DNA from 2 places in the Mycobacterium sp. DL440 genome. Region 2 is predicted to be linked to the other one. Evidence: predicted binding sites of a transcription regulator. Region 2 holds the regulator's gene; the other holds the start of a gene.
The links. Region 2 encodes LexA, which represses DNA repair genes until DNA is damaged. Its sites were predicted from a motif close to CGAACANNTGTTCG; they were not measured.
Positions count from the first base shown of each region.

Region 1: cofD (2-phospho-L-lactate transferase) is a predicted target of LexA. The motif match lies at 6,180-6,193, and genes of this name have one in related genera.

Region 1 covers NZ_CP050191.1:677,526-692,295, forward strand. Annotated here, with positions in the region: gene HBE63_RS03410 (glycosyltransferase family 2 protein) at 1-336, shown strand, start outside; gene HBE63_RS03415 (NDP-sugar synthase) at 338-1,417, shown strand; gene HBE63_RS03420 (hypothetical protein) at 1,668-2,237, opposite strand; gene HBE63_RS03425 (hypothetical protein) at 2,231-2,551, opposite strand; gene HBE63_RS03430 (DUF732 domain-containing protein) at 2,722-3,078, shown strand; gene HBE63_RS03435 (NUDIX hydrolase) at 3,075-3,617, opposite strand; gene HBE63_RS03440 (coenzyme F420-0:L-glutamate ligase) at 3,614-4,957, opposite strand; gene cofD (2-phospho-L-lactate transferase) at 4,978-5,973, opposite strand; gene HBE63_RS03450 (WhiB family transcriptional regulator) at 6,400-6,672, shown strand; gene HBE63_RS03455 (metallopeptidase family protein) at 6,715-7,137, opposite strand; gene HBE63_RS03460 (DUF3499 domain-containing protein) at 7,267-7,686, shown strand; gene HBE63_RS03465 (phosphomannomutase/phosphoglucomutase) at 7,784-9,172, shown strand; gene HBE63_RS03470 (TobH protein) at 9,169-10,239, shown strand; gene manA (mannose-6-phosphate isomerase, class I) at 10,243-11,469, shown strand; gene HBE63_RS03480 (diiron oxygenase) at 11,873-13,180, shown strand; gene HBE63_RS03485 (class I SAM-dependent methyltransferase) at 13,302-14,135, opposite strand; gene HBE63_RS03490 (amino acid permease) at 14,289-14,770, shown strand, end outside.
Region 2 covers NZ_CP050191.1:1,636,509-1,651,278, forward strand. Annotated here, with positions in the region: gene hflX (GTPase HflX) at 1-701, shown strand, start outside; gene HBE63_RS08130 (PE-PPE domain-containing protein) at 724-2,259, opposite strand; gene HBE63_RS08135 (molybdopterin-dependent oxidoreductase) at 2,359-4,650, opposite strand; gene HBE63_RS08140 (acyl-CoA dehydrogenase family protein) at 4,752-5,912, shown strand; gene HBE63_RS08145 (LGFP repeat-containing protein) at 6,103-8,439, shown strand; gene lexA (transcriptional repressor LexA) at 8,490-9,209, opposite strand; gene HBE63_RS08155 (LysM peptidoglycan-binding domain-containing protein) at 9,453-9,980, shown strand; gene nrdR (transcriptional regulator NrdR) at 10,145-10,600, shown strand; gene HBE63_RS08165 (PhzF family phenazine biosynthesis protein) at 10,602-11,288, opposite strand; gene HBE63_RS08170 (alpha/beta fold hydrolase) at 11,298-12,320, opposite strand; gene HBE63_RS08175 (proteasome assembly chaperone family protein) at 12,357-13,382, opposite strand; gene HBE63_RS08180 (serine protease) at 13,554-14,375, shown strand; gene HBE63_RS08185 (DUF4192 domain-containing protein) at 14,532-14,770, shown strand, end outside.

The DNA of each region.
Region 1 (14,770 bases), 960 kb from region 2:
TTGATGCGCCGGGCCGCCTTCGATGCGGTCGGCGGTTTCGACGAGCGCTACTTCATGTATATGGAAGACGTCGACCTCGGTGACCGGGTCACCCGGGCCGGCTGGCAGAACGTCTACGTGCCGTCGGCGGAGGTGCTGCACCACAAGGGACACTCCACCGGCCGCGACCCGGCGCGCAACTTGGCCGCCCATCACCGCAGTACCTACACTTTCTTGGCTGATCGATACCCGGCAGCCTGGCAGGCGCCGTTACGGTGGACAATTCGGGGCGCGCTGGCAGCACGTGCCGGCCTGGTGGTCGGTAGTTCTCGACGTAAACAGGCGAAAGGGCACTGACGTGATCAATCCCGCGGAGGTGGACGCTGTCGTCCTCGTCGGTGGACGAGGCACCCGGCTGCGGCCCCTGACCCTCTCGGCGCCCAAGCCGATGTTGCCGACGGCCGGCGTGCCGTTCCTGACCCACCTGCTGGCGCGGATCTCCGAGGCCGGGATCAAACACGTGGTGATGGGCACCTCGTACAAGGCCGAGGTATTCGAGGAGGCGTTCGGCAACGGCTCCGAGCTCGGGCTCGAGATCGAATACGTCACGGAGACAGAGGCACTCGGCACCGGCGGTGCCATCGCGAACGTGGCGGACAAGTTGCGCTATGACACGGCGATGGTGTTCAACGGTGACGTTCTGTCCGCGGCCGACCTCGGCGCGTTGTTGGAGTCACACGACACCCACCAGGCCGACCTCACGCTGCATCTGGTCCGCGTCAGCGATCCGCGTGCGTTCGGCTGTGTGCCCACCGATGCCGACGGTCGCGTGACGGCTTTCCTGGAGAAGACCCAGGACCCGCCGACCGACCAGATCAACGCCGGCTGCTACGTGTTCAAAAAGCATGTCATCGACCAGATTCCGAAGGGCCGGCCAGTGTCGGTCGAACGCGAGGTGTTCCCCGGACTGCTCGCCGACGGGCTGAAGGTGTGCGGATATGTCGACGTCTCCTATTGGCGCGATATGGGTACACCCGAGGATTTCGTTCGCGGCTCCGCCGATCTGGTCCGTGGCATCGCACCGTCGCCGGCGCTGGGCGGTCAGCGCGGTGAGTCACTGGTCCACGAAGGCGCGGCGGTCGCTCCGGGCGCATTGCTGATCGGTGGCACTGTGGTGGGCCGCGGCGCCGAGATCGGTGCCGGCGCACGCCTCGACGGCGCGGTGATCTTCGACGGGGTGCGAGTGGAAGCCGGTGCGGTGATTGAACGTTCGATCATCGGCTTCGGCGCCCGCATCGGCCCGCGGGCGCTGATCCGCGACGGCGTGATCGGCGACGGTGCCGACATCGGTGCGCGCTGCGAACTGTTGCGCGGTGCCAGGGTGTGGCCCGGGGTGTCCATCCCGGATGGCGGTATCCGATACTCCACCGACGTTTGAGACTCGTGTGAGTTGCGCCGAAACTGCGGGTTTCGACGGGAATTGACGCTCAGTCTCAACGGGTCGGGTGCAGATCGGACTCGGCGGGTGAATATTCGGACCGGGTCGAATGTTCCTGAAGGCGTGGCATTTTCGATTGTGGTGGCCTCGTCCATCCCCTTCTCGGGATCCTCGACTGACGTGCCGGTGCCCAGCAGCGGGACCAGCAGCGGCGTCGTGAACATATTGTGGTCCACCACGGTGAAGATCCTCAGTACCGGGTGGTCTGCGACCAGGTCCTCGATTGCGCCTTTAGCACCGAACTGAGTCCAGTGCACAGCGCTTTGCCGCCTGGCCAGTCGTGGAGAACGTCTGCTTCATTCAAGTATCCGGAGATGTCTGCGTTGTAAGACTTCTTCGGCTCGTAGCAGGTGCGGGTCGAGGCGACCCTTTCGGCCGTCGCAGGTTCCTCCGGAATTCCAAACGGGTATGCCGCCACTCGCATCACGCCACCAGGTATGTCGACGGCGACCGAACTTCGGTTGTGCATGGTGAGTTTGGCCGAGAGGTGGATGATCGAGCCGGACGAACCCACTGGAGTCAGTTCGGCCTGCACATCGACCAAGGGGAGCGAACGCGCAGGCAGGTAGTCCGATTGCAGCCAGAACTGCACCAGGCCCAGCAGGGGGAAGAGCGCGACGACGGCAACGGCACCGCGGTTGACCGCTCCGTTGAACATCAGCGCGGTCCCGGTGACCCCGCCCAGTTGGTCGACCGGGCTGCGTTCGTCGACCAGCCACAAGTAGGCGGCCAGGCACACCACGAAGATTTGGCTCACCATCGCGGTGAGAACCGCGTTCGACGAGCGTCTGAGTATCCCCTCGGCAGCCAGCCCGCATGTGATGCCGATCCCGAAAGCAGTGCGGTACCTGATAGATCCCACGCCGTGCGCGTCAACGTGGCATCCCAGACGGCGAGCCACAGAAGAATCGCGGCATCGACGGTCAAACAGGTGACGAGCAGTAGCCGCATCCGTCTGGACAGGTTGCCGATGTTGAACTCGGAGGCGGGTTCTGGGCCGGTGACGACGGATTTGGCGGCGTGCTCGGCGTCGACCGCGGGTTCTCCGACCTGAGATCCGGTCTGCAGGCTCATGGTGCCTCCTACACGTATTTGCGTGGGTATCAACGGTATGGCGGCCGGGGACAGCAACGCTCTACCTGATCTGCGGGCGCTGATCTGCTGGCGCAGTCGACGCCTACCGAGAAAGTGTGTTTGCCCCGGCCCGTCAGGTCTTAGGCTTTGAGAGTCGAAAGGGGCGGGATATGTCGATGGGATTGCACATGGCGCGGGAGGTCGCTCGGCGCAGGGCGGTACCGCCGCTCGCGGCACTCATGGTGCTCGGAGCGGTTTTGGGGGCTACCGCGCCGGAGGCAGGCGCCTGGCCGATACCGCTGACCGCGCAGGACACCACCTATCTCAAGGCCACGCGCGGGGTGTTTCCCGGCGACGACGACCAGTTGCTGCTTGTTGGTCGGGAGATGTGTCGCCTGCTCTACACCGGTACGCCGGCGCAGGCGGTGATCGACCAGATGGCAGGCCAGTACGCCGCCACTCCGGATCAAACCGCGGTTGCGTTGCGCGCTGCCCGCCGGGCGTACTGCACGCAGGCGCCTGGTTAGACGGTTACGGTTGCGGCCAGTTGGGTCAACCCGAAGTCGGTACCCTCGGGCAGCGCATCCAACGGCCACCACCGAAGATCCAAAGACTCGTCACTGCAGGCGATCTCAGCACCTTGTGGTGCCCGCACCACGAACTGCATGTCGAGGTGCCGGGTCGGTACACCCAGTGAGCAGGTCACCGGATGCACGTGGAGTGCGGCTAACTGCGGGTCGATGGTGAGCTCGTTGATGCCGGACTCCTCGGTGGCCTCGCGTAGTGCGGCCGAACGCACGTCGGAATCCGTTTCCTCACAGTGCCCGCCGAGCTGCAGCCACCGCCCGAAGCGGGGATGCAGGGTGAGCAACGTCTGAGTTCCGGTGTGGTCGACAACCAATGCCGAGGCGGTGATGTGGCCGGGCACGCACGCCCGTAAACAGGCATCGGGACGGGCCGCCAGAAATGACAGCACCGCATGCCGCAGCGTGTCCTGACCGGGATCTGCTGTCTGCCAATGCGTCAGCACCTCGACTGCGGAAGCGTGCAGACTTTCGGCGCTCACTTCACCACCAGAAGGCCGTCGGTGGGCACCGGGTCGCGGGGCGGCTGCGGATCGGCGGGGTGGCCGATCGCGATGGCCCCCAAGGGCTCCCAATCCGACGGAAGGTCGAGCTCGGTACGCACCAGATCGCCGGCGAAGATCGTGGAGCCGATCCAGCAGCTGCCCACCTCACGCACCGCCAGCGCCACCAGCAGGGCTTGCACCGCGGCGCCGACGGCGACCGTGAACATGGTGCGCTCGGCCTCGGTGCGGGCGTCGTCGGGATAGCTGTGCGCACCGTCGGGGACCATGAAGGGAATCACCAGTTCCGGAGCGTCGTACAAGATCTGGCCGCGGTTCAGGCGTCGCTCGACGGACTCAGGATCTCGACCGTCCCCGGTGAGATCGGCACGCCACTTGTCCTTCATCCGGCCCAGCAGTCGCACGCGGGTAGCACCGTCCTGCACCCAGACGAAGCGCACCGGGCGGGTGTGATGCGGTGCGGGCGCGGTGAGTGCCTCCCCGACGGCGGCTTCGATGAGTGCGTGATCGACCGGTTCATCGGAGAAGGTGCGCACCGAGCGACGCATCAGTTGAGCTTGGCCGCGCCCCATCTCGATTGCCTCGGCCGTACCGAGCCAGAACAGATCGTCCTCGCCGGCGCGCAGCAGCGTGCGGGCGTTCGACCCGTCATCGGTCAGATCCAGCCCGCGCACCACCGCGACGGGGATCGCGGTGAGTTTGCCCTTCACCAGATCGGCTGCTGCGGCGATCTCGTCGGCCACCGCGACCTCGGTGACCAGCAGTTCGTTGCCGTGCCGGTCGTGTGCGCCCGCGTAACCGTGCAGCACGGTGAGCCCGGATGCGCCGATCGCGAAATCGGCTTGGCCGTTGCGCCAGGCGCGGCCCATGGTGTCGGTGATCACGACGGCGACGGTGACGCCGAGTCGCGCGCGCAGGCCTTCGCGCAACGCCTCTGCGCTGCTGTCGGGATCGGTTGGCAGTAGCGCCAACTCGTTCGAGTCGACATTGGAGCCGTCGACTCCGGCGGCGGCCTGGACCAGTCCGATGGCGTTCTCGGTGATCAGGGTCCGGCCCTTGCGTGCCAGCACGCGTATTGCCTCGCCGTCGATCAGCTTGCGCCGCATGGCGTCGCGCTCATCGGGATCAGAAGGGGCGGTGACGATGCGGCCTTCGCACTTGGAGACGATCTTGCTGGTGACCACCAGCACATCGCCGTCGCTCAACCATGGTGCGGCCTCGGCGAGGGCAGCGGCCAGATCATCTCCGGGTCGGAACTCCGGAAGCCCTGGTACGGGCAGAATCTCGACCCGGCCGGCGGATCCGTGCTCGGTGCTCACATCGCTGTCCACTCCAGAGCTCACAGCGGAACGCCGGCCAGGTCCAGGCCGGCCCGCACCATCTCGGCGGTGGTCGGCGGATCTGTCATCAGCAGGGGCACCGCGCGCACCTGAACGCCCTCGATCTCGGCGTCATCGCCCTCGTGCACCAGCCAGCCGTCCAGGATTCCGGTGCCCGAGCGAGCGCCGAAGTGCCGGCCGACGGCCTGTGAGGAGGATTGGACACCGATGATGGACAGGCACTCATCGGCCATGCCGCGCAACGGTTTTCCGTCGATGATGGGGGAGTAGCCGACCACCGGCGCCTTGGTCGAGCGCAGTGCGCCGCGGACACCGGGGATCTGCAGGATCGGGCCGATGCTCACGACGGGATTCGACGGTGCCAGCAACACCACGTCCGCATCGGCGATCGCCTCGGTGACGCCCGGCGCCACGGTTGCCTGTTCTGCACCGACGAACGCGAAGCTGTGCGAGGGCACCTGGGCGCGGTAGCGCACCCACCACTCCTGGAAGTGGATCGCGTGACGAACACCGGCCTGATCACCCGGACCGGGGTCGGTGATCACCACGTGGGTCTCGCTGCGGTCGTCGGTGACGGGCAGCAGGCGCGCCCCCGGCGACCAGCGCTTGCACAACGCCTCGGTGACCTGCGACAGCGGGTAGCCGGCCCGCAGCATCTGGGTACGGACCAAATGGGTGGCCAGGTCCCGGTCGCCGAGGCCGAACCAGTCGGGTTGCACGCCGTAGGCGGCAAGTTCCTCCTTGGCGTGCCAGGTCTCGTCGCGGTGACCCCAGCCGCGTTCGGGATCGATACCGCCGCCCAGGGTGTACATGCAGGTGTCGAGGTCCGGGCAGATCCGGACGCCATGCATCCAGGCGTCGTCACCAACGTTCACGATCGCGGTGAGTTCATGCTTGCTGTCGGTCTCCGCGAACTGGCCCAGGCCCAACAGGTGCTGAACTCCCAGCAAAAACCGGGCGCCTCCGACGCCGCCGACCAGAACGGTGATCTTCACAACGTCCGACCCTAGGCGTTGAGAGCGTGCGGATGGAAACGACGTCGTCACGGGCAGGACACGCCGATGTCGCGACGCGCCGATTTGACATTACGAGATGGTATGAATTCGCGCTCTGGCGCTTGACCCCGGCAGCTAACACGTGTGTAATCACAGTTGTGTCATTTCCCGGTTGGTGACCGATTCCGGTGTCGCGGACCGAGATTCGATCAACTGTTCGAATGGGGTGACCGCACATCGCAGTAGTGGGGCTCCACTTAGGATCTACGAGACCGAGTGAGGAGGCGGGGGATAATGTCTTATGAGAGCGGCGATTTCGATCATGTGGTCCGGTTTGACGATCGGCTACTCGGCTCGGTAGACAACGCACCGCACATCAACACGGGAACGACACCGATGGGGGCGGCCGGACGTCCTCAACTGAGTCTGGTTCCGGTGAGTTCGGTTCCCGAACACATTGATGTTGATCCGGAATCCGAAGACGACCAATGGCAGGAACGTGCGCTGTGCGCACAGACCGACCCGGAGGCGTTCTTCCCGGAGAAGGGCGGGTCTACCCGCGAGGCCAAGCGCATCTGCTTGGGATGCGAAGTCAAGGATGCCTGCCTTGAGTACGCGCTCGCGCACGATGAACGCTTCGGCATCTGGGGAGGGCTGTCCGAACGGGAGCGTCGCCGGCTCAAACGCGGCATCATCTGACGCTCGTCGGCGGGTGCTCATCGCACGATGCAGCGCTCGACGTCAGTCGTCGTCGATCGTTGGGTCGATGACTGACGGTTCAACCCCCAGATAGGTGGCCACCTGCGCCACCAGGATTTCATGCAGCAGGTCAGCCAGCTCTTCGGATCCTTTGACCCGGCGCTCGATGGGCTTGCGGAACAAGACAATTCGAGCCCGGGTCGCATTCCCTCTGACGTCAACCCCAGCAGGTATCAGCCGTGCCAACGCGATCGGGCCATCGGCGATGACCTCGGGTGGCCATTGCACACTGTCGGGATCTTTCGGAGACATCCGCGGAATCTCATCGACGGCGACATCGAGTTCTTTGATCCGCGACGCCCACCGACGCTCGATCGGCTCATAGGCTTCCAGCACCGCCATGTCGAACCGCTCGGCGCGGCTACGCCAGCCGGGAACCGAACGCGGAAGCAGCGGTCCGCGCATATCGCGGCCGCGACGCGATCGCCATGGGTTGCGCTGGGCCACGGCGATGATCGTAACGGTTCGGGATCGGGGACCCGACCCCTGCGTGTCCGGCACCGCACAGCGATCGTCCAAAGTAATCTCTGTTGCGTGAATGTTCCCCGTCGCTGCTGCCGGCCCGGGTGCCCGCACTATGCCGTGGCGACGTTGACCTTTGTCTACTCCGACTCCACGGCGGTAGTCGGACCCCTGGCCACGGTGTCTGAACCCCACTCCTGGGACCTCTGTGTCGGCCACGCCGGCCGCATCACGGCGCCGCGAGGCTGGGAGCTGGTTCGTCATGCCGGTCCGTTGCCCACCCATCCCGACGAGGACGATCTGGTGGCCCTGGCCGACGCGGTCCGGGAAGGCCAGTCCGGTGCGGTTCCCCGCGGCGGGGTGGTAGCCGGATTCTCCGATCCCTCCACCGGGGTGGGCGCCAGCGCGATGATGGCGCCGCAGGCACGTCCCGCCGAGACGAATGGTCGCCGTCGCGGGCACCTGCGGGTGTTGCCGGATCCCACCGATTAAGACCTGATTAGACGACGACCGGCCCAAGAGTAGTGAACGTGTCGATGCCGCCCGGCGGTTAGGCTGGCGCCAACGATCCCGTTTCACAAGGAGCTATATGTCTAGGCCAGCGGCGGCTGTTCACGATGTCATCAAGGCCTATGACGTCCGTGGTCTGGTCGGTAGCCAAATCGATGAGGCGTTCGTGGCCGAGGTCGGCGGTGCGTTCGCTCGTCTGGTCCGCGCCGAAGGCGCCGCACAGGTGGTGATCGGCTATGACATGCGGGAGAGTTCGCCAACGCTGGCAGCCGCATTCGCCGACGGTGTGACGGCCCAGGGCTTGGACGTGGTCCGAATCGGGCTGGCTTCCACCGATCAGCTGTACTTCGCCTCGGGCCTGTTGGACTGCCCCGGAGCGATGTTCACGGCCAGTCACAACCCGGCCGCCTACAACGGGATCAAACTGTGCCGCGCCGGGGCCAAGCCGGTGGGCAAGGAGACCGGACTGTCCGTCATCTCGGACGAAGTGATCGCCGGGGTGCCGGCTCATGACGGCCCGGCCGGTGTGACCTCCGATCGCGACGTGCTGGCCGACTACGGCACCTTCCTCCGCTCGCTCGTCGATCTCAGCGCGCTGCGTCCCCTGCGCATCGCCGTCGACGCGGGCAACGGCATGGCCGGCCACACCACGCCCGCGGTTCTCGGGCCGATCCCGGGCGTCACCATTCTCCCGCTGTTCTTCGAACTGGACGGCAGCTTCCCCAATCACGAGGCCAACCCGCTGAATCCGGCCAACCTCGTCGACCTTCAGGCCCACGTACTGGCCAGCGGCGCTGATATCGGCCTTGCGTTCGACGGTGACGCCGACCGCTGTTTCGTGGTCGACGAACTCGGACGCCCGATATCGCCGTCGGCGGTAACCGCATTGGTGGCTGCCCGTGAGCTCAACCGGGAGATCGGCGCCACGGTGATCCACAACCTGATCACCTCGCGTGCGGTTCCCGAGTTGGTGATCGAGCGCGGCGGCACTCCGGTGCGGTCCCGCGTCGGGCATTCCTACATCAAGGGACTGATGGCCGAGACCGGCGCCATCTTCGGCGGCGAACACTCGGCGCACTACTACTTCCGTGACTTCTGGGGCGCCGATTCCGGCATGCTCGCAGCGCTGCACGTGCTGGCCGCACTGGGCGAGCAGGACCGCCCGCTCTCGGACTTCATGGCGGACTATCAGCGGTACGAGGCCTCCGGCGAGATCAACTTCACCGTCGGCGATGCGCCGGCATGTGTGGAGACCGTACTGAAATCGTTCGGCAGCTCGATCCAGTCCATCGACCACCTCGACGGCGTCACGGTCGACCTCGGCGACGGCAGTTGGTTCAACCTGCGTACGTCGAATACCGAACCGCTGCTGCGGCTGAACGTGGAAGCGCGCACTGCCGAGGACGTCGCCGCGCTCGTCGACAGAGTTTCGGCACAGATCCGTGGGGTGAGCGAGCCGGTGCCGTGAACGCCGTGGACGCCACGGTCGACCTGGACGACAGCGACGGACTTCTCGCCGCCGATCGCAACGGTCTGCTGCGGGCGGCGGCCATGGCGGGTGCCCAGGTTCGTGCCACCGCCGCGGCCCTGGCGGAAGGCTTGCTCGACCCGCTGCGCGCCGATCATCCACCGCGCACAGTGATTTGGGTTGCCGGCCGCGGCACCGCCGAGAATGCGGGCGCCATGTTGGCCGGTGCACTCAGCGCATCGATCGCGGCCCCCATCGTGGTGGCCGCCGAGAGCCCGCCGTGGCTGGGCGCCCTCGACGTGGTGATCGTGGCCGGTGACGATCCGGGTGATCCGGCGCTGGTGAACGCGGCGGCCACCGCTGTGCACCGCGGTGCCCGGGTGTTGATCGTGGCACCGCACGAGGGTCCGTTGCGTGATGTGGCGGCTGGACGCGCGGTGGTGCTGGCACCCCGGCTGTGGGTTCCCGATGACTTCGGACTGACTCGATACCTGGCCGCCGGCCTGGCCGCGCTCCACGTGGTGGATCCCGGTATGCGAGTGGATCTGGCCGCGCTGGCAGACGAATTGGACGCCGAGGCGCTGCGCAACAGCGCGGGGCGGGATCTGTTCACCAACCCGGCCAAGACCCTGGCCGAACGGATGTCGGACAGCGCCGTCGTGCTGGCCGGCGACAATCCGGCCACCCTGGCGCTGGCCCGGCACGGGGCGACGGTGATGCTGCGCCTGGCCGGGGAAGTGGTGGCCGCCGCCGGACTGGGTGACGTCCTCGCCGCGATCGGCAGCGGAGCGATCGGGCTGCCCGCGGCCCGATCGCTGTTCCACGACGAGGAGATCGACGGACCGCTGCCGCGCCGCATGCGTACGTTCGCCTTGATCACCGACACCGAACGACAACTGGTGGGCGCCAAGGTCAGCGGCTTTGACGACATCGCGATGATCAGCGCCGAGGACGTGCCCGACCAGGCTGGAACGACCCTGCCGGTCGGGCGCCCGGAACAACAACTGGCGGTTCTGGCTGTCCGCATGGAGATGACGGCCGTATATTTGAAACTGGTTCGAGGATAAGAAGTGCATCTGCTACGGGGAGCGGTGCGGACCTATGCCTGGGGTTCGCGTACTGCAATCGCTGATTTCACCGGAAGGTCCAGTCCGACAATCCATCCGGAGGCTGAGCTGTGGCTCGGTGCGCACCCGGGCGACCCGGCCTGGCTGCAGACCGAACACGGTGAAGAGTCGCTGCTGCAGGCGGTCCAGGACGACCCAGAGGGGCAATTGGGCAGCGTGGCGATCGGCAGATTCGGCGATGCGCTGCCCTTCCTCGTCAAGGTTCTGGCCGCCGATGAACCGTTGTCGTTGCAGGCCCATCCCAGTGCCGTGCAGGCGAGGGAGGGCTTCGACCGCGAGGACCGGCTCGACATCCCGGTGAATTCACCCATTCGCAATTACCGTGATCGCAGCCATAAGCCTGAATTGCTGGTTGCACTAGGACAATTCGATGCGCTAGCCGGATTCCGCACGGTGGACCGCACGGTCGAGTTGATGCGGGCGCTGGCGGTCTCGGATCTTGACCCGTTCATCAACCTCCTGTCGGACCAATCCGATGCCGACGGGTTGCGGGCCCTGTTCACTACCTGGATCACCGCGCCCCAACCCGATCTCGACGTGTTGGTGCCGGCCGTTCTTGATGGGGCGGTCCACTACATCCGTTCCGGGGCAAAGAAATTCGGTGCCGAGGTCAAGACGGTGCTGGAACTCGGCGAGCGATACCCCGGTGATGCCGGTGTGTTGGCCTCCCTGTTGCTCAACCGCATCAGCCTGCGGCCGGGGGAGGGCATCTACCTTCCCGCCGGAAACCTGCACGCGTATCTGCACGGTGTCGGCGTCGAGGTGATGGCCAACTCCGACAATGTGCTGCGTGGTGGGCTGACCCCGAAGCACGTGGATGTTCCCGAACTCCTGCGGGTGCTGGACTTCACCCCGACTCCGGAAGATCGGCTGCGCCCGGAAACCGTCACGGACGGAACGGAAACCATCTATCGGACGCCCGCGCAGGAATTCGCGGTGTCGGTGCTGACGGTCGACGGCGAACGCATCGGCGACGAGATCGACGTGCACTCCCACCATGATGGTCCGCAGCTGCTGCTGTGCATCGAAGGCGCCGCCGTGATATATGCCGATGACGACAAGCTGACCATAGAGCGCGGGGTGGCAGCCTGGGTGGCAGCCGAGGACGGCCCGATCCGGTTGACCGCCGCCGAGCCGACGAAACTGTTCCGCATCACCATCGGGATCTAGCCGGCGATGCCCGGTGTCAGCAGCTCGTAGCGCTGGCCGGAATAAATTTACGCTGCCACCCATTTCGGTCCCGCGCACGGCGCGTTGCCAGTACGGTGTCCGTGAAATGAGAAGAATTCTTAAGACCTCGCCAGGGTACGTCGCTCACTTGCCGCGCGCCCAAAGCCGCGGGGGCCCAGGCAGTCAGGGGTTGCCACGCCACTCGCGGCGTCGGGGTTTCGTACCCATTTACCTGCGGCCGGAGCGGCTACCGCGAACCGGCGGCGGGCTGCCTGAGTTTGCCTGATGCCGTACGTCTAACGAACATGCAACAACTCATGGCACAATGCCGTGGCTGGAGGCGTGATTCGGCTCTCAGGTTGCTACCCTCTGCAAGGAACCTCACAGATCAACGGATAGGAAAATGACAGCGGTCAGCGACGCGGACGACACGGAAACAGGGGACCTCTATTTCGACAGGGTGGAGGCCCTCTCTCGTGCGACGGTCCGGCGACGCTTCGATCCCTACGTCGACATCGACTGGGACGCACCCGAGAACGCGGTGGAGGACGACGACCCGCGGTGGCAGCTCGATCCAGAGAGCGCTCCTCTCGCGGCGACCGACTGGTATGCCCAACAGCCGTTGCAGCGCCGTATCGACATGGGCCGCTGGGTAACTGCGAACACCCTCAAGGTCACACTCCAGTTCGAGATGATGCTGATCCGGGGTGTGGTGCATTACGCCGGAAAGATGCCGAATCGTTCGCCGGTGTTCCAGTACCTGCTCCACGAACTGATCGACGAATGCAATCACATCCAGATGTTCCAGGAGTTCATCAACCGCACCGGCGAGGATGTGCCAGGGATGCGGCGGGGCTCCCGGGTAATAGGGCCGATCCTGGGCTTCATCGGCGGTTATGCCAACATCATCCTTTTCATCGGGGTGCTGTGCGGTGAACAGCCGCTGCACTTCCAACAGACCTTGCAGCATCGTGGAGCGGCCCACGTGCCGCCACTGCTCAACAAGATCACCTATATTCACTTGGCTGAGGAAGCCCGCCACATCTCGTTTGCCGACGATCTTCTGGCTGAACGGATGGGAGCGGTCACCCGCCTGAAGCGCGCGTGGTACGCAATTCTGTTCCCCTTCTTTCTGCGGTGGTTGATCGGCGAGATGGTGGGGCCGCCGCGGACCTTTGCCCGGCAATTCGGGGTTCCGCGACGGGTTTTCAAGGCTGCGTTCTGGCGGAGTGATCCGTCCCGCCAGATGATGGCGGAATCGGCCGCCGACGTCCGGCGGGTAGCCGAGGACCTGGGTCTGCGGACGGCATGGTCGCGTTGGATCTGGCGAATGTTGGGTATCGAGGGACGTCTACCGCGGTACCGCGGTGAGCCGGATCGGGGTTCTGCGGTCACCCGCGTGGGCAGGCTTCGCACTGCTCTGACGGCGCGCCTCGCGGGTGTGGCGATCATGGCGAGCGTGGCCCTGTTGGTTGCGCCGGACGGCCTGAAGATCATCGCGTGTGCCGCTGCCGGAGCGGGGGTATGGGCGGCTTATCACACTCTCCGGGAACGCCGTGGTGGCGTGATGGGGGACCAGTCCTTTGAATGGCCGCGGCTGTTCGTGTGGGTCGTGGTGTGCGTGGCCATGATTCCCGCGGGCGGGCTGATCGGCCTCGCCTTGGTGGTGTTCATGATCCTGGCGCTTGCCGAATTCATGCCCACCATCTGACCGGACGCCAAGCCCTCGCGCCGGAAGCGGACACGCCGGCCCACATGGAGTCGGCAGCCCGATGACCGCGTCGGCGAGAAGCGCCGCGCGGGTACGGGGTTTCAGGTGGAGGCAGCTGCCGTCAGGCGGGCTTTTGGAATGTGTACACCCGGTACTGGATGAGGCCGACCTTGGACAGCCACTTCATCCACCGGGTGCCGACGATCATCGTCTGCTGGGCATCCGCTGACCCCTGCTCACGGAAGAACTTGAGCAGGAAGGGATACGTCGGCAAGGTGTTCTTCCGGATGTTGCGTTTCGCCGCGAGCTGGAGGCCCGCACGCTTGCCCATGGACTTGTAACCCCGCAGGGGGACGTTTCCGAGTGTTCCGTAGGACTTTGCGATCCGAGGACGGATCGCCATCCAGATCGGGGTCTTGCCGAAGAACATCAGGGTCGGCACGAAGTCGGACACCGCCAGGTAGCCGCCGGGCTTGAGCACCCGCGCCGCTTCCGCGAGGAACTTCTCGCGGGACGGGAAATGGAAGATGCATTCGACGGCCAGGACGCGGTCGAAGGAGTTGTCCTCGAATGGCAGCTGGCAGGCGTCGGCCTCGACCCAGCCGATCTTGTTGCCGTTGGTGGGCTTGGTCTGGGCCTCAGCCGCCGCGAGCTGGCGCGGGTCGATGTTCAGGCCGGTGAGGTCCATGTCCGAGTAGGTGCCGTTGATCTGCTGGATGGTTCCGCCGAACCCGCAGCCGGCATCCAGCAGCTTCTGTCTGTCAGCTACCTCTGCCGCCGCGAACAGCACATGGTCCATCTGCTCCATGGCGGCGATGTAGTCAGCCCGGGTGCCCTTGGCGGCCTTGGGGTCTTCCCAGTAACCCCAATGCACCTGGTTTTCCCACAGCTGGCCGGTTTCGCCACCGCCCTGCCGTTCATCGATCAGCAGGTCAAAGTAGGGGAGCTCAGCCATGCGCGGACCGTATCACGATCCTTGCGAGGTGTGACGTAGGCCCCACTCCTGAGGACGGCACGGTTCGGCGGCAGTTTGAGAGTCCTACCCAATTGGCGGTCAACGTGATGGGAACATTGCGTGACCCCGGCCAGGATGAGAGGCAAACCGATTATGTCTGCCCTTCGGCGAATCAAATCTGTCGAGCAGTCGATTGCCGACACCGATGAGCCGTCGACCCGGCTCCGCAAGGACCTCACGTGGTGGGACCTGACGGTTTTCGGTGTGTCGGTCGTGATCGGCGCAGGCATTTTCACCATCACCGCCTCCACAGCGGGCAATCTGACCGGACCCGCGATCTCGATTGCCTTCCTTATCGCCGCCGTGGCGTGCGGTTTGGCCGCCTTGTGTTACGCCGAGTTCGCCTCCACCGTGCCGGTGGCCGGCAGCGCTTATACCTTTTCCTATGCGACGTTCGGTGAATTCGCGGCGTGGATCATCGGATGGGATCTGATCCTGGAGTTCGCCGTCGCATCCGCGGTGGTGGCCAAGGGGTGGTCGAGCTACCTCGGGACAGTGTTCGGATTCGGCGGCGGAATAGCGGATTTCGGCGGTCTTGCCGTCGACTGGGGTGCGCTGGTGATCATTGCGCTGGT
Region 2 (14,770 bases):
GCAGCCGGCGGCTGTCCTCGGATTCCGCTTCGGTGGCCATCGTCGGCTACACCAACGCCGGCAAGTCCAGCCTGCTCAACGCGTTGACCGGGGCCGGAGTGCTGGTGGAGAACGCTCTGTTCGCCACGCTCGAACCCACCACGCGGCGTGGCGAATTCGACGACGGGCGGCCGTTCGTGCTGACCGATACCGTCGGCTTCGTCCGGCACCTGCCCACCCAGCTGGTCGAGGCGTTCCGGTCCACGCTCGAAGAGGTGGTCGACGCCGACCTGCTGGTGCACGTCGTGGACGGTGCCGACGACCATCCGCTGGCGCAGATCAATGCGGTCCGGCAGGTGGTCAATGAGGTGGTTGCCGAATACAACATCGCTCCACCGCCGGAGTTGTTGGTGGTCAACAAGATCGACGCGGCCACCGATCTCGGGCTGGCCGCGCTGCGGCGTGCCCTGCCCGACGCGGTGTTCGTCTCGGCGCACACCGGTGACGGGCTGGACCGGCTGCGGGCCCGGATGGCGGAGATGATCCCCCCAACCGACGCCACGGTGGACGTGACCATTCCCTACGACCGTGGGGATCTGGTGGCGCGGGTGCACGCCGACGGGCGGGTGGACGCCACCGAACACACCGCCGACGGAACCCGCATCAAGGCGCGCGTACCCATGGCGCTCGCCGCCAGCCTCAGCGAGTTCGCCACCTTCTGATCCAACTCATCGGGAACCGGCCTCAGGCCGCAGGCTTCTTCTCGGTGGCCTTGGCCTGCCTGGCCTTGCTCTTGGCTCCATCTGCCGCGGTGTTCTGGCCGCCCAGCGCCTTGCGCACGGTGCTACGGATTGACTTTGCCACGTTACGCGCCGGGTGGGCGTCACCGGCCCGCAGCTTGGGCCGCTTGGTCTCGGCGGCCTGCGTCTCGGGGGTTGCGGTGTCCTCGGCATCGGTGGCCGTCGTGGCCAACGGGTTCACCTTGAGCACATTGCGTTTGGGCAATTCCGGAAGCTTGGGCGACTTGGGCGGGACGGCCGAGGCGTCCGAAACCTTCACGACGTCCGGCACGTTGGCGGTGTCGGCGGTGCTGGCGGATTCAGTCGGATCGGTCCAACCGGGCAACGGGTCCAGGCCGGGCCTGAGCGCCGCGTTGATCCCTTCGGGGATGTCGTTGATCAGGTCGGCGGCCAGCTTGACCGGATCGATCTTCGGGAGCAGTTGGAATGGTGTCGGCTTGCCGTAATCAGTTCGGTCGTAACCGGTTTCGATCAGGGTCTGAGCCAGGGGCGAGACCAGATCGACGAGCGGGATCACCAGGGCGGACGTGCCGGTCGCCGCGCCCAGGTCGAGGAACGGTTGCATGATCGGCAAGGTCTTGGCCGGCAGCGTGAGGTAGCGCGTGTCTCCATGTACCTGGCAGTGCGTGGCGGCGGTGCAGTTCGCCTGGGCGTTCTCGATCGCGGCCTTCATCTGGTCGGGTGTGTAGCCGTAGGGGATGTCGGTCGGTAAGTCGTCGCCGTCGGGGGCCAGGTAGGTGGGATGGGTGTACTCGAAACCGGCGAGCGCGTTGAGCAGAGCCAGGGGATTGAGCACCCAGGACGGTGCGTCGGCGACACCGTCGTACTGGAGCGCGATGTCGTCGGTGTTGATCACGCCCTCAGGCGCGGTGTCGGTGGGTGTCGGATTGCCGAACGTTGCATCGAGGATCGGGACGGTGCCCAGCGCCGCGAGCCGCTCGAACAACCCGCCGTTGGGCCGGTTCGGGTTGCCGATCACGACGAAGTTGATCCAGTTCGGGATCACCCCACCGTTTTCGTCGGCGAGCTGGCTCTTCACGATGCTGGTGACGGTGGCGCCCTGGGAGTAGCCGAAGATGACGACGGGATGGGCGTCGTCAGGCGCAACCTGGTCGAGTTGGTGATTGAGGCTGCTCACCCCGCTTGCCACCGACACGTTCCATTTCGCTCCGTCGAGGCCGCCCCAACCGGCGAACGGAAACGGCCAGAACTCCGCGATGTAGGGCACCGGAACCGGTGCGCTGCAGCCGCCGTCGCAGTTGCCACTGGTGTCGACGTAATAGGCCACGGCGTTCTGCATGTAGTTCGGCGACTGTGACGGGTCCTTGGTGCCCGTGCCCGGCACGACAAGTGGTGTCGTTGCGACCATCAACCCGACGGCTGCGGTCAGGGCCGTGGTGATGCAGAGCGCGATGGTGGACGCCAGCACCAGAATCGCCACGAGTAGTGGACGGGCTGCCGATTGGACTGTGGCGCGCATTGGAAACCGTCCCCTCCGGCCGAGTCCGATATCGGCACTGTGGGGGATCCTCGCACCGTCGGACCGCGGCCATGCCGAAATCGGCGAACTCGGAGGTTGTTACCGGCGTGAACGGATGACCGGTGGCTCGTGCGCTCGCAACGGCGGCAGAGCGTCGGTGTACTTCTCGATCTGCACCAGGACATGTGCCCCCGTGCAGCCGCGGGCCAGCGAGGAGGTGCCGACATCGTCGGTGAGCACGTTGGGATTGCCGTGCACGCACATCGAATCGGGATCGGCCGGATCGGCCGGGTCGAACCAGGCCCCGGTCGACAGCTGCACCACCGCTGGGCGCAGCCGGTCGTCGATCACCACCCCGGCCAGGCAGGCTCCGCGATCGTTGAACACCCTCACCACGTCGCCATCGGCGAGCCCTCGGTCCGCCGCGTCCGCGGGGTGGATCCGGATCGGTTCGCGCCCTTGCACTTTCGATGACTGACTGGTGGCGCCCCCGTCGAGCTGGCTGTGCAGGCGGGTCGCGGGTTGATTGGCCAGCAGATGCAACGGATAGCGGGCGGCCCGCGGGCCGCCCAACCACTCAGCCGGCTCGTACCAGCGAGGGTGACCGGCGCAGTCGTCGTACCCGAATCCCTCGATGTCGGCCGAGAAGATCTCGATGCGGCCGCTCGGGGTGGCCAACCGGTGCCCGAGTGGGTCGGCCCGGAAATCGGCCAGCAGCGTCAATCCCGGTTCGGTGGGAAGCCGCAATTGTCCCGCGGCCCAGAACTCGTCGAATCCGGGCACCTCGAAATCCAGCCCGGCAGACCACTTTTCATACATGTGGACCAGCCATTCGCGCGCCGTGCGGCCCTCGGTGAACAGCGAGCCGAAGCCGAGCCGCTCGGCCAACGCCGAGAACGTGGTGTAGTCATCGCGGGAGTCGGCATAGGGCTGGGCCAGCGCGGGCATGGCGACCAGGAGCGGGTCGTTGCGCGAACCCGAGTAGTCTTCGCGCTCATACGCAGTGGTCGAGGGCACCACGATGTCGGCATGCTTGGCCATGGCGGTCCAATACGGGTCGTGCACCACGATGGTGTCCACCCGGGACAGGGCCCGGCGCAATCTCGGAATGTTCTGGTGGTGATGGAACGGATTGCCGCCGGCCCAGTACACACACTTGATGTCAGGGTAGGTGAGTTGCAGGCCGTTGTAGTCGAACGGCTGCCCCGGATGCAGCAGCATGTCGGTGACGGCCGCGACCGGGATGAACGTCTGCACCGGGTTCGGCCCCTGCGGCAGCGCGGGCAGGCCGCAGCGCAGCGGCGCCAACCCCAGCTCGTTCATCGACCCATAGCCGTGCCCAAAACCCCCTCCGGGAACCCCGATCTGGCCCAGCATCGCGGCCAGGGTCAGACCCATCCACGGAGCCTGCTCGCCGTGGCGGATCCGCTGCAGCGACCAACTGACCGTGACCAGGGTGCGTGACGCTGCCATCTGCCGGGCGAGTGCCGTCAACTCCTCGGCGGACAGACCGCTGAGGCGAGACGCCCACTGCGGGCTCTTGGCGACGCCGTCGTCACGACCCAGCAGATAGCGTTCGAACCGCTGGTATCCGGTGCAGTACGTGTCGAGGAAATCGAGATCGGCCAGGCCTTCGGTGGCCAGAACATGGGCGAGTGCGAGCATCACCGCGACGTCGGTGCCGGGCACCGGGGCCAGCCATCGGCAGTCACCGTCGACATCGTCGCGCAGCGGGCTCAGCGACACGATCTGTGCGCCGCGTTCACGCATCCGCCGCAGTGCATCGCGGGCCGGATGTGCCGTGGTGCCACCGTGATTGGTACCGGTGTTCTTCAGCGCGACGCCTCCGAAACACACCAGCAGGTCGGTGTGTTCGGCGATGACACTCCAGTCGGTGGAGCGCTTGAACAGGTCGTCGTGGGTCCCTACCACCCGGGGCATGATCGCCCCGGTCGCTCCCAGGCTGTAGGAGTGGCGGGAAAACGTATAGCCGCCAAGCATTTTCAGAAACCGGTGTACCTGGCTCTGCGCGTGGTGGAAGCGCCCGGCGCTGGCCCAGCCGTAGGAACCGCCGTAGATCGCCTCGTTGCCGTGGGTGTCCACGACCCGCCGCAGTTCGCCGGCCAGCAGCTCGGTGAGCTCGTCCCAGGTCACCGAGACGTACTCGCCGGCGCCCCGCTCGGCGCTGGGACCGGGGCCGTCGCGCAGCCAGCCGCGTCGTACCGCAGGTCCGGCGATACGCGAGCGGTGCCGGATCGAGCCTGCGAGGTTGCCCAGCAACGGTGAGGGGTCGGCGTCACCGTCGATCGGGGTGACGCCAGCGATGTCGCCGTCCGCGACGTCCGCAGTGAAGGCACCCCAGTGCGCGAGGCTCATGGGGGACCTGGGCATGACCGGAGTCTACGGGCGATTCCCACCCCTCCCCGCGCTGACCAACCACCCGGTTGGTATAGGTTGGCCCGGAATTCGTAACCAGTACCGGAGGTAACACCATGGGCAGTGTTGTGAAGTACGACCGCACGTTGTTCGAGCCCGAGCACGAGCTGTTCCGCGAGTCATACCGGGCATTTCTGGACCGGCACGTCGCGCCGCACCACGACCAGTGGGAAAAGGACAAGATCGTCGACCGCGGCATCTGGTTGGAGGCCGGTAAGCAGGGCTTTCTCGGGATGGCGGTGCCCGAGGAGTACGGCGGCGGCGGTAACGACGACTTCCGCTACAACACCGTCGTCTGCGAGGAGACCGTGGCCGGCCGCTACAGCGGTATCGGCTTCAGCCTCCACAACGACGTCGTCGCGCCGTATCTGTTGCGGCTGGCCACAGAGGAGCAGAAGCAGCGCTGGCTGCCCAAGTTCTGCACCGGCGAATTGATCACGGCGATCGCAATGACCGAGCCTGGTACCGGCAGCGACCTGCAGGGCATCAAGACCCGCGCGGTCCGCGACGGCGACCACTACATCCTCAACGGGTCCAAGACCTTCATCACCAACGGCATCCATTCCGATCTGGTGATCGTGGTGGCCCAGACCGACGCCGAAAAGGGCGCGCTCGGGTTCAGTTTGTTGGTGGTCGAGCGCGGCATGGAGGGCTTCGAGCGGGGCCGGCACCTGGACAAGCTCGGTCTGGACGCCCAGGACACCGCCGAGCTGTCGTTCACCGACGTCAAGGTGCCGGTCGAGAATCTGCTCGGCGAGGAGGGCCAGGGTTTCGTCTACCTGATGCAGAACTTGCCGCAGGAGCGCATCTCGATCGCCATCATGGCTGCCGCGGCGATGGAGGCGGTGCTGGAGCAGACCGTGCAGTACACCAAGGAGCGCAAGGCGTTCGGCAAGCCGATCGGCAGCTTCCAGAACAGCCGGTTCCTGCTGGCCGAACTGGCCACCGAGGCCACCGTGGTGCGGATGATGGTCGACGAGTTCATCCGTTTGCATCTCGACGAGAAGCTCACCGTGGAGCAGGCCGCGATGGCCAAGTGGTACTCCACCGAGAAGCAGGTGAGCCTCATCGACCGGTGCCTGCAGTTGCACGGCGGTTACGGCTACATGCGTGAGTATCCGGTCGCGCGGGCCTACCTGGACGCCCGGGTGCAGACCATTTACGGCGGCACCACCGAGATCATGAAGGAGATCATCGGCCGCGGTCTGGGTGTCTAGCGGGCCGTTCGGCCCCCCGATTCATCAGGTATCTCGCCCCGAAAAGCCCAATTCTGGGCCGTCAGACCCAGATATTGAGGCTTTTTTGGTCATGATCGGCCACGTTCCTTGGTTATCGTCACGTGCTGACGCAAAGTTGTCCGGGCGGGACATTTCTGAGGAAACTTTGCCGAACGAGCCGGGAGGGCGCATGACTAGGCCGGGAGCGAGGCTGAACGCAGCCGTGTGGCGGTTGGCGGTCGGCCTGCTCGCACTCGTAGTCGCTGCTTTGGTGGTGCCGGCGGTGGCTTCGGCCACCCCGGAGTCAGATGCCGACGCGGCTGTCACCGCCGCCTGGGAGGCCAACGGCGGCGACGGCGGCCCGCTGGGGCCGCGGCAGGGTGGCGTGTACGCGGTGGGTTCTGGCTTCGCGCAGAACTACTCCGGGGGAAAGATGTTTTTCACCCCGGCGACCGGTGCTCATTTCATGCAGGGCGCAATCCTGGACAAATACGAGTCGTTGGGCGGTCCGGCCGACGGCGACATGGGATTCCCCACCATCGATGAGGGCGCCGGGCGTGCCGCCGACAGCCGCAACTCGACCCTGAGCGCGCCGGACAACCCGGTCATCTTCTGGACGCCGTCCACCGGCGCCCGGGTGGTACGGGGTGCCATCAACGCCGCGTGGGACAAGCTCGGTGGCTCCGCCGGAGTGCTGGGCGTGCCCTCCGACGACGAAATGTTCAACGGCGATGTGATCTCACAGAAGTTCACCGGCGGTGAGATTTCCTGGAACCGCAAGACCAAGGCATTCACCACGGAGCCGACGGACCTGGCCGACCAGCTCGCCGGCCTGGACGTACCGTCGGATCCCGCTTCGGCGATCGCCGCCGCGCGTCGCGAGGCAGGCGGCGTGATGGGACCACTGGGAGCCAAGGACGGCGACCAGTATCCGATCGGTGACGGCGGGTTCGGCCAGAAGTACGCCGGCGGCCAGATCTTCTACAGCCCGGCCACCGGAGCCAACGCCATCACCGGTCAGCTGCTCGAGAAGTACGAAAGCGTCGGTGGCCCCGAAGGTGATCTGGGCTTCCCGACCGCCGGCGAGTCCGAGGGCGGGTTGGGTCCCAACAGCCGGATCAGCACCTTCGCCGCTGCCGACAACCCCGTCATCTTCTGGACTCCCGATTACGGCGCGGTGATCGTGCGGGGCGCGATGAATGCGGCCTGGGAGAAGCTCGGAGGGGCGAAGGGCGCATTGGGCGCTCCCATGGCCGACCAGACCGAAGACGGCAGTGTCGTCAGCCAGCGGTTCAGCGGGGGAGCGATCTCGTGGGACCGCGACGCCAACAAGTTCACCACCGAGCCGTCAAAACTCGCGTCAGAATTGAGTGGCCTGCAGGTTCCTGGACTCGGTCAGACATCGGCCTCGGGGCCGCAGCCTTCCGATTCGGACGCCAAGAAGCCGTTCGCCTGGCATTGGAGCTGGTGGTGGCTGATCGCCGTGGTTCCGGTTGTGCTGCTCGCAGGGCTGATCGTGGGGGCCGCGCTGTGGCACCGTCGCCGTGCCGGTGGCGACGACGACTTCGATCATGACCCGTTCGACGATGACTACGACGGCGGACCCGGGGATTCCTACGACGAGGACCGTTACGACGACGCCCGCTACGGCTCGCGTGGGTACGACCACGATGAGTACGGCGATGATCGCGGCTCGGATGCGGCGAGCGGCTATGGGCCGCGCGCTGCCTACGGCGGCGAGGCCGCGACGGCGCGGTTCGCCGGGCCTGGTGAGGAATCGGCAGGGGCGGGGTCTCCGTACGACGGGCCCACCGATATCGCCATCCCGGTCAGTCAATGGGCCGCCCCGCACGGAGCGGCCAGTGGTTACGGGGTGCCAGGCGAGGACGAGGAACCGCCGGAGGATTCCTCGCAACTGGCCGGCCCGGAACAGGGTTTCGACGACTATGGCGATGATGACGACTATGACGATGACGATTTCGAGGACGACGACTTCGACGACGAGGACCTCGATACGCCCATCGACGCCGACTTCGAGGAAGTCGCCGAGGGCGAGGACGTCGACGACATCGAAGCGGAGCTGGAGGACGAGGACGAGGACGAGGGCCTGACGGGCATCGGATCCCTCGGCGGTCCGGTCGGGGGAGAGCGCGGGGCGCAGGGTTTCGCGGCGCTGAGCGGACTGGCGGTGCCGAGCGATCAGGACAACGTCGACACCGCGCCGACCCGCGTCATCACCCAGGCCGAGGCTTACAGCGGTGAGGCCTACGGCAATGAGGCCCACGGCGGTGAAGCCCACAGCGGGCGACATGCCGCCATCGAACTCGACGAGATACCCAGTGCCACCGCCATCCATCTGCCGTTGGAGGACCCACACCGCGCACCGGAGGGCTATCCGATCAAGGCGGACACCAAGTCTGGTCGGTACTGGGCACCAGACAGCAGTGAGTACGACGACGCAGTGGCCGAGATCTGGTTCGCCAGTGAAGAATTCGCCCGCACGAACGGGTTTGTGCGGACGGACTGAGCGGCAGGACCCGGCAACTATCCGGTGCAGCGGGTCCTACCTCCGGTCGGTCAGATCTTGCGGATCACGGTGACGACCTTGCCGAGCACCGCGGCGTCGTTGCCCGGGATCGGGTCGTATGCCGGGTTGTGCGGCATCAGCCAAACCTGACCGCGGGTCCGCTTGAACGTCTTGACCGTGGCTTCGCCGTCGATCATGGCTGCCACGATGTCGCCGTTGTCGGCCACACTCTGCTGGCGTACCACCACCCAGTCACCGTCACAGATGGCGGCATCGACCATCGAGTCGCCGACGACCTTGAGCAGGAAGAGCGACCCTTCGCCGACCAGTTCGCGGGGCAACGGGAAGACGTCCTCGACGGCCTGCTCGGCCAGGATGGGGCCGCCTGCGGCGATACGTCCCAGGACCGGCACGAAGGTCGGTTCGGGTAGCGCGTCGGAGCCGGCCACTTCGGTGGACACCAGCGCGGCGGCCGCCGGATCGTCGGCGGCGCGCACGTCAACCGCGCGCGGGCGATTGGGGTCCCGACGCAGGTAACCCTTGCGTTCCAGGGTGCGCAACTGATGGGCGACCGACGACGTCGAGGTCAAACCGACCGCATCGCCGATCTCGCGGATGCTCGGCGGGTAGCCGCGACTGTTCACCGACGCGCGGATCACATCGAGAATGGTGCGTTGCCGGTCGGTGAGCCCCTCGGCCCGGCGTGGACCCGCGCCGTCCGATCCGGCCGGGCTGTCGGTGTTGCCGTCCCTGCTGCGGTCGTCGCTCATGGGGCCGAATGTAGTCGTTGATCGAACATTAATCAAACATGTGTTCGACGCGTGTTGCGCGCGTGTCTGCTGGTGGGGCGCGTGGACAGGTGATTCCGCGTCGTGCGCGGGGTTGGCGGCCCGAACTTGTCGGTGCCCTGTTCTATCGTTTGGCCACAGTTCGATCACATGTTCTATCCATCGAACACCTGAGCGAGTATGTTCGAACACAAGAGCGAAACCGCCCCACTGAAAGGCAGTCAGATGGCGATCATCGATATCCCCGCGGATAGCCGTTCCCGCGCTGTTCGGGCCGTGCCGCAGTCCCCGCCGCAGCGGTGCCGGGCCCGCGGCGGCGCCGGCACCAGAGGCAGCGCCACCTTCGGTACCGGTACGGCCAGGCCGGTGCGCCGGGTGCAGCGGCCGGCACCCGACCGCCCGTCCGCCGGCGCGGTCCGCTACCGCGGAACCGGAGTGCTGATGTCGCGGGCATCGCATCGCAGTCGGCCCATCACGCCGATGACCACCGTGTTGCTGGCCCTCGTCGCCGCCGGTATCACGGTGTGGCTTGGCCTGGTGGCCCAATTCGGTGGGGTGATGGGGGCCGAGACCCCGACGCCGACCGAGCTCGCGGTGGTCCAGGTGAAATCGGGGGAGACACTGCAGCAGGTGGCGCGCCGGGTGGCCCCGGATGCCCCGGTATCCCGGGTCGTCGAGCAGATCCGTGACCTCAACCAACTCGAATCCGCGGCGGTCGACTCCGGGCAGACATTGCTTGCGCCGGTTGGCTGAGCAGTGGTATGTCTGCTGAATCGTCCTGGCCGGCAGCCACACTGGCCGGTGTCGGAGTGAACACCTACACGCCACTGGACCCGGCGGTGAGTCTCCCGCGCGCATCGCGGGTACGCTCAAGGGCGCTCGAACTAGTTGTCCGGCGGCATGGCGAAGGAGCGGTAATGCATTGTCCGTTCTGCCGTCATCCTGATTCGCGTGTGGTCGATTCCCGCGAGACCGACGAGGGCCAGGCCATCCGGCGCCGGCGATCATGCCCGGAGTGCGGACGTCGGTTCACCACCGTGGAGACCGCGGTGCTGGCCGTGGTGAAGCGCAGCGGGGTGACTGAGCCCTTCAGCCGGGAGAAGGTCATCCGTGGAGTGCGCCGGTCCTGTCAGGGCAGGCAGGTCGACGACGATGCGCTCAATGTTTTGGCGCAGAAGGTCGAGGACGCCGTCCGCGGCCTCGGCACTCCGGAGATCCCCAGCCATGAGGTCGGCCTGGCGATTCTCGGACCGCTCCGCGAACTTGACGAGGTCGCCTACCTGAGATTCGCCTCGGTGTACCGGTCGTTCTCGTCAGCCGACGACTTCGAGCGCGAGATCGAGGCGCTGCGGGCACACCGCGCCGAGGCGTAATTCAGTCCAGTTGGGCGGTGCCGTCATTGACGACGTGGCCGGCCAGACGAACCCAGCCCTCCGGACTCCAGCGGGTCTCGATCACCGAACCCTTCCCCTGGATGATCGTCAGGTCCCGGCTCAGGTAATCCGTCATCCGTACCGCCGCGGCTCCGGTCGCCTCGTCCTCGGGGATCCCCAGGTGCGGGGCGAACGACCTGGCTCGCAGCGTGCCGTGCGCCTTGTCGATCCAGGCCCACAGGTAGTTCTCGTCGGCCTCGGCGAAATCATCGGGCTCGGCGGCGAGCAGTTCGTCGACGGAAGTCAAGTCATGGATTGCGAACTCCGGTGCCCATTCCGAGCGGGCATTGACCGCGGCGCGATCGCCGTCGTATTCCACCTGGATGAGTCCGGCCGGCACCCGCAATGTGTTGACGGGCAGGCCGGTTTCGCGCAGCCACCACGATGCGCCGACCGTGGGATGTCCGGCGAACGGCAGCTCCGCGACCGGGGTGAAGATGTGGGCACTGGCCGAGTTGCCGCCGGGCTGCGGCAGATCGATGAATACCGTTTCGCTGTAACCCAATTCGGTGGCTATCCGTTGGCGATCGCCCGGGGCGACAGTGCTGTTGTCCACCACGCCCAGCGGATTGCCGTGCTTGCCGTCTGAGTCGGTGAATACCCGTAACACGGTGACGTCGATCGCCATCACCCGATGCTACGTCGCGCTGCGTTCGTCGGCGTCCATCGCGTCGAGCACCGCGGTCTGAGTGTCGAGTGATCCGCTCATCGCCGATTCGCTCAACCCGGCGCGCAGCAGACTGCGCAGGTGATCCTGATCGTAGACCGACGGTTCGGTCGAGTCGATGAAGCGTTCGACCACCTCGACGAAGCGTTCGGGATCGTCATGGAAGGGAAAATGCCCGGATCCGGAGAAGATCTCCAACTGGGAACCGGGCATTGCGGCGTGGGCCATCTGAGCATGGCTGACCGGGATGACCGAATCGCGTTCGCCCCAGATCAACTGGACGGGAACGGATTCGGTCAAGTAACAGCGATCCAGCATGGTTACCACCTGGCCACGCCAATCCACGACAGCGCGCAGGGTCCGGGCGAACGCCGCCGATGCCGTCGGCTCCGGCAGATCGGCGAGGATGCGCACCATGTCGGGGATGTCGCGTCCCAGGCCGGTTGTGCCCAACAAGGTGCCTGCCGCCCGACCGGCCAGTTGCAACACCGGCAGCACGAGGGGCAGGCGCAGCAGCGCCAGCGCCTCACTGCCCATCGGGAGTGAGGCGACCCGCAACGCCACGTTGACATCCTTGGTGACCCCGCCGGAGCCCACGAGGATGAGACGCTCCACGAGCTGCGGGAATTGGTAGGCGAACTGCATGGCCACGCCACCGCCCAGCGAATGACCGACCACGGTCACCCGGTCGATGTCGAGCACGGTGAGTAGGTCGCGCATGCCGTTGGCGTAGGCCGCGACCGAGTAGTCCGCACGCGGCTTGTCGGAGCTGCCGTGGCCGAGCAGGTCCGGCGCGATGACGGTGAACCGTTGCGCCAGCGTCGATTGCACGGTGTGCCAGGTGGTGGAGTTGTCACCGATGCCGTGGATCAGCAGGATCGCCGGCCCGGACCCGGCGACTCGGAATGCCCGCCGATATCCGTGGATCGTCCGGTATTCGAGCGTCGGGGTGAGCTCGCGAACAGTCCGCAAATGGGGTTTGCGCTCGGTCATGCTGGTCAACCTCGCCCTCGGCCCGGCGTCGGGCTGTTATGAGTGGTTGTCGCCGTTCGGGAAGCCGTCGCCGAAGCCGTCCCGTCCGTCTTTGTACCTGTCGTCTTTGAACTTGTCACCGGTCTGCTGGGCGAGGAACCGTTCGAACTCGGCTCCGAGCTCGTCACCGCTGGGTAGTTCCTCGTCGCGCGCCAGCAGAGACCGATTTTCCTGTGCGGCAACGAACGCATCGTACTGGCGCTCCAACCCGGTCACCACCTGAGCCACCTCAGCGCTGGCCTCCACCTGCTCGTTGATCTTGCCGTACACCTCGGCTCCAGCCTCGGACAGTTTCTCCAGCGGCAGTTGTAGCGAACCGGTCCGGGCCACTTCGGCCAGCAGCGCCTCGGCGGCCGGCGGGTAGGCCGTCTGGGCCAGGTAGTGCGGCACGTGCACGGTGTAACCCACCACCTCATGCCCGTGCTGGGCCATGCGGAACTCCAGCAGGTTGGAAACGCTCGCCGGAACCTGGACTTCGCCGACCCACGGGGTGTGGTCGGTGATCAGCTCCTTGTCGTTGGCGTGCGCGGTGAGCATGACGGGGCGGGTGTGGGGCACCGCCATCGGAATGGTGCCGAGGCCGATCACCTGTCGCACTCCCAGCTGCTCGGCGAGCAGCCGCACCGCGGTGATGAACCGCTCCCACCGGAGGTCCGGCTCCAGGCCGGCCAGCAGCAGAAACGGTGTGCCCACACCGTCGTGCAGGGCGTACAGGTTCAGCTCGGGTTCCTCGTAGCTGGTGAAATGGTCGGTCTTGAAGGTCATCAGCGGCCGGCGCGACCGGTAGTCGAGCAGCTCGTCGATGGCGAAGGAGGCCACCAGTTCGGTGTCGAGGGTGTCCTTGAGATGCTCGGCGGCCAGTCGGATCGCATGGCCGGCATCGGAGAACCCCTCCAGGGCGTGGATCAGCACCGGGCCGCGGCCATCAGAAGACGACAGCTGTGGCGCCGGGAACTCAAGCTCGTACATGCCGCTCTGGTCGGGCTGGTAGTGCTGGTCGGGGGTGTCGCTGCTGTCGGTCATCTCGCTTCGTCTCCTCGCTGCGGTAGGACGCTGTGACGGCCTACCGCCGTGTCATCTAGTGTCCCGCATACCCGGACCGGGGTTTCGTTCCGCCCCGCTTGTGCGTTCGAACGCGCCGGGCGGGGGTCGGCATTCCGGCGGTTATCTCCGCGATCAGGCAAAATCGTGATGATGCGCGTGACCCGGTTGGCGAAGTTCACAGTCGCGGCGGCCGTGATGGCTGCCGCGACGGCCGCGTGCACCGTTCCGGGCACCACCGCCGGCGGGGCAGCAGCCAACCTCACGACGGCCCCACCGAGCAGCACACCGGCAGCGGCGAGCGCGTTGTCGCAGGCCGGGGTGGAGTCGGTGACCCCGGATCGGCGGGTGGGGGCGTTGTTCCTGGGCGACACCACGACGCATACCTGTAGTGGGTCGGTGTTGGCGAGCCCGTCGTCGGATCTGATCCTCACTGCAGCGCACTGCCTGCTGGACGGTGTCGACACGACGTTCGTCCCTGGTTTCGGTGCGGGCGCCGGTGACACCTGGCACGTCCGTAGCGTGTACCTGGACTCGCGTTGGCTCGCCAACCAGGACCCTCAGGCCGATTACGCGATCGTGCGGGTCAGCGGGGACTCCACCGCGAATCTGCTGGCCGACTCCGGTGGCGGTCTGGCCCTGGGGTCGGCGCCCGCGGCGGGAAGCCCGGTGACGGTGACTGGTTATCCGATGGGTGAGGGCGGCAGCCCAATGGCGTGTCGGGGCGCGACCGAGTCGTCACTACAGGGGTACCCGGCCCTGGCCTGTGCGGGCGTGACCGATGGCTTCAGCGGTGCCCCATGGGTTTCGGGATCGACGGTTACCGGCTTGGTCGGCGGACTCGATGGCGGCGGCTGCGACGACGACGTGTCCTATTCACCGCGCTTCGACGACCGGATCGCCCGCTTGCTGGCCCGTGCCGAGGCCGGCGGGCCCGGCGACGCGGCGCCCGCGGCGCTGGAATCCGACTGCTAGTAGCGGAACCGGTTGAGCGCGCGCAGCTTGTTCATCACGTTGGCCCCGGGTGAACACCGCCCCCGGGTTATCCCCAGCGCAGGGTCCATCCCCAACCGGCCACGACCGCCCGGTCGGGCGGCGGTTCGTGACGGCGCAAGTTGGCACCGTCGGGCCATGACAACACCATCGCCCTCCTCGCCAGAGTTCGACTTCCACCTCAACCGTCCCGGTGCGCTGATCGCCGCACTGCCGGCGGTGCTCGGCTTCGTCCCGCACAAGAGCCTCGTCCTCGTCACCGTCGACCGGGGCGAGCTGGGCTGCGTCATGCGCGCCGATCTGGCCGATGACATGACCGAACGCGTCGAGCACCTGGTCGACCTCGCGGCCACGGCCGGCGCAGACGCCGTGATCGC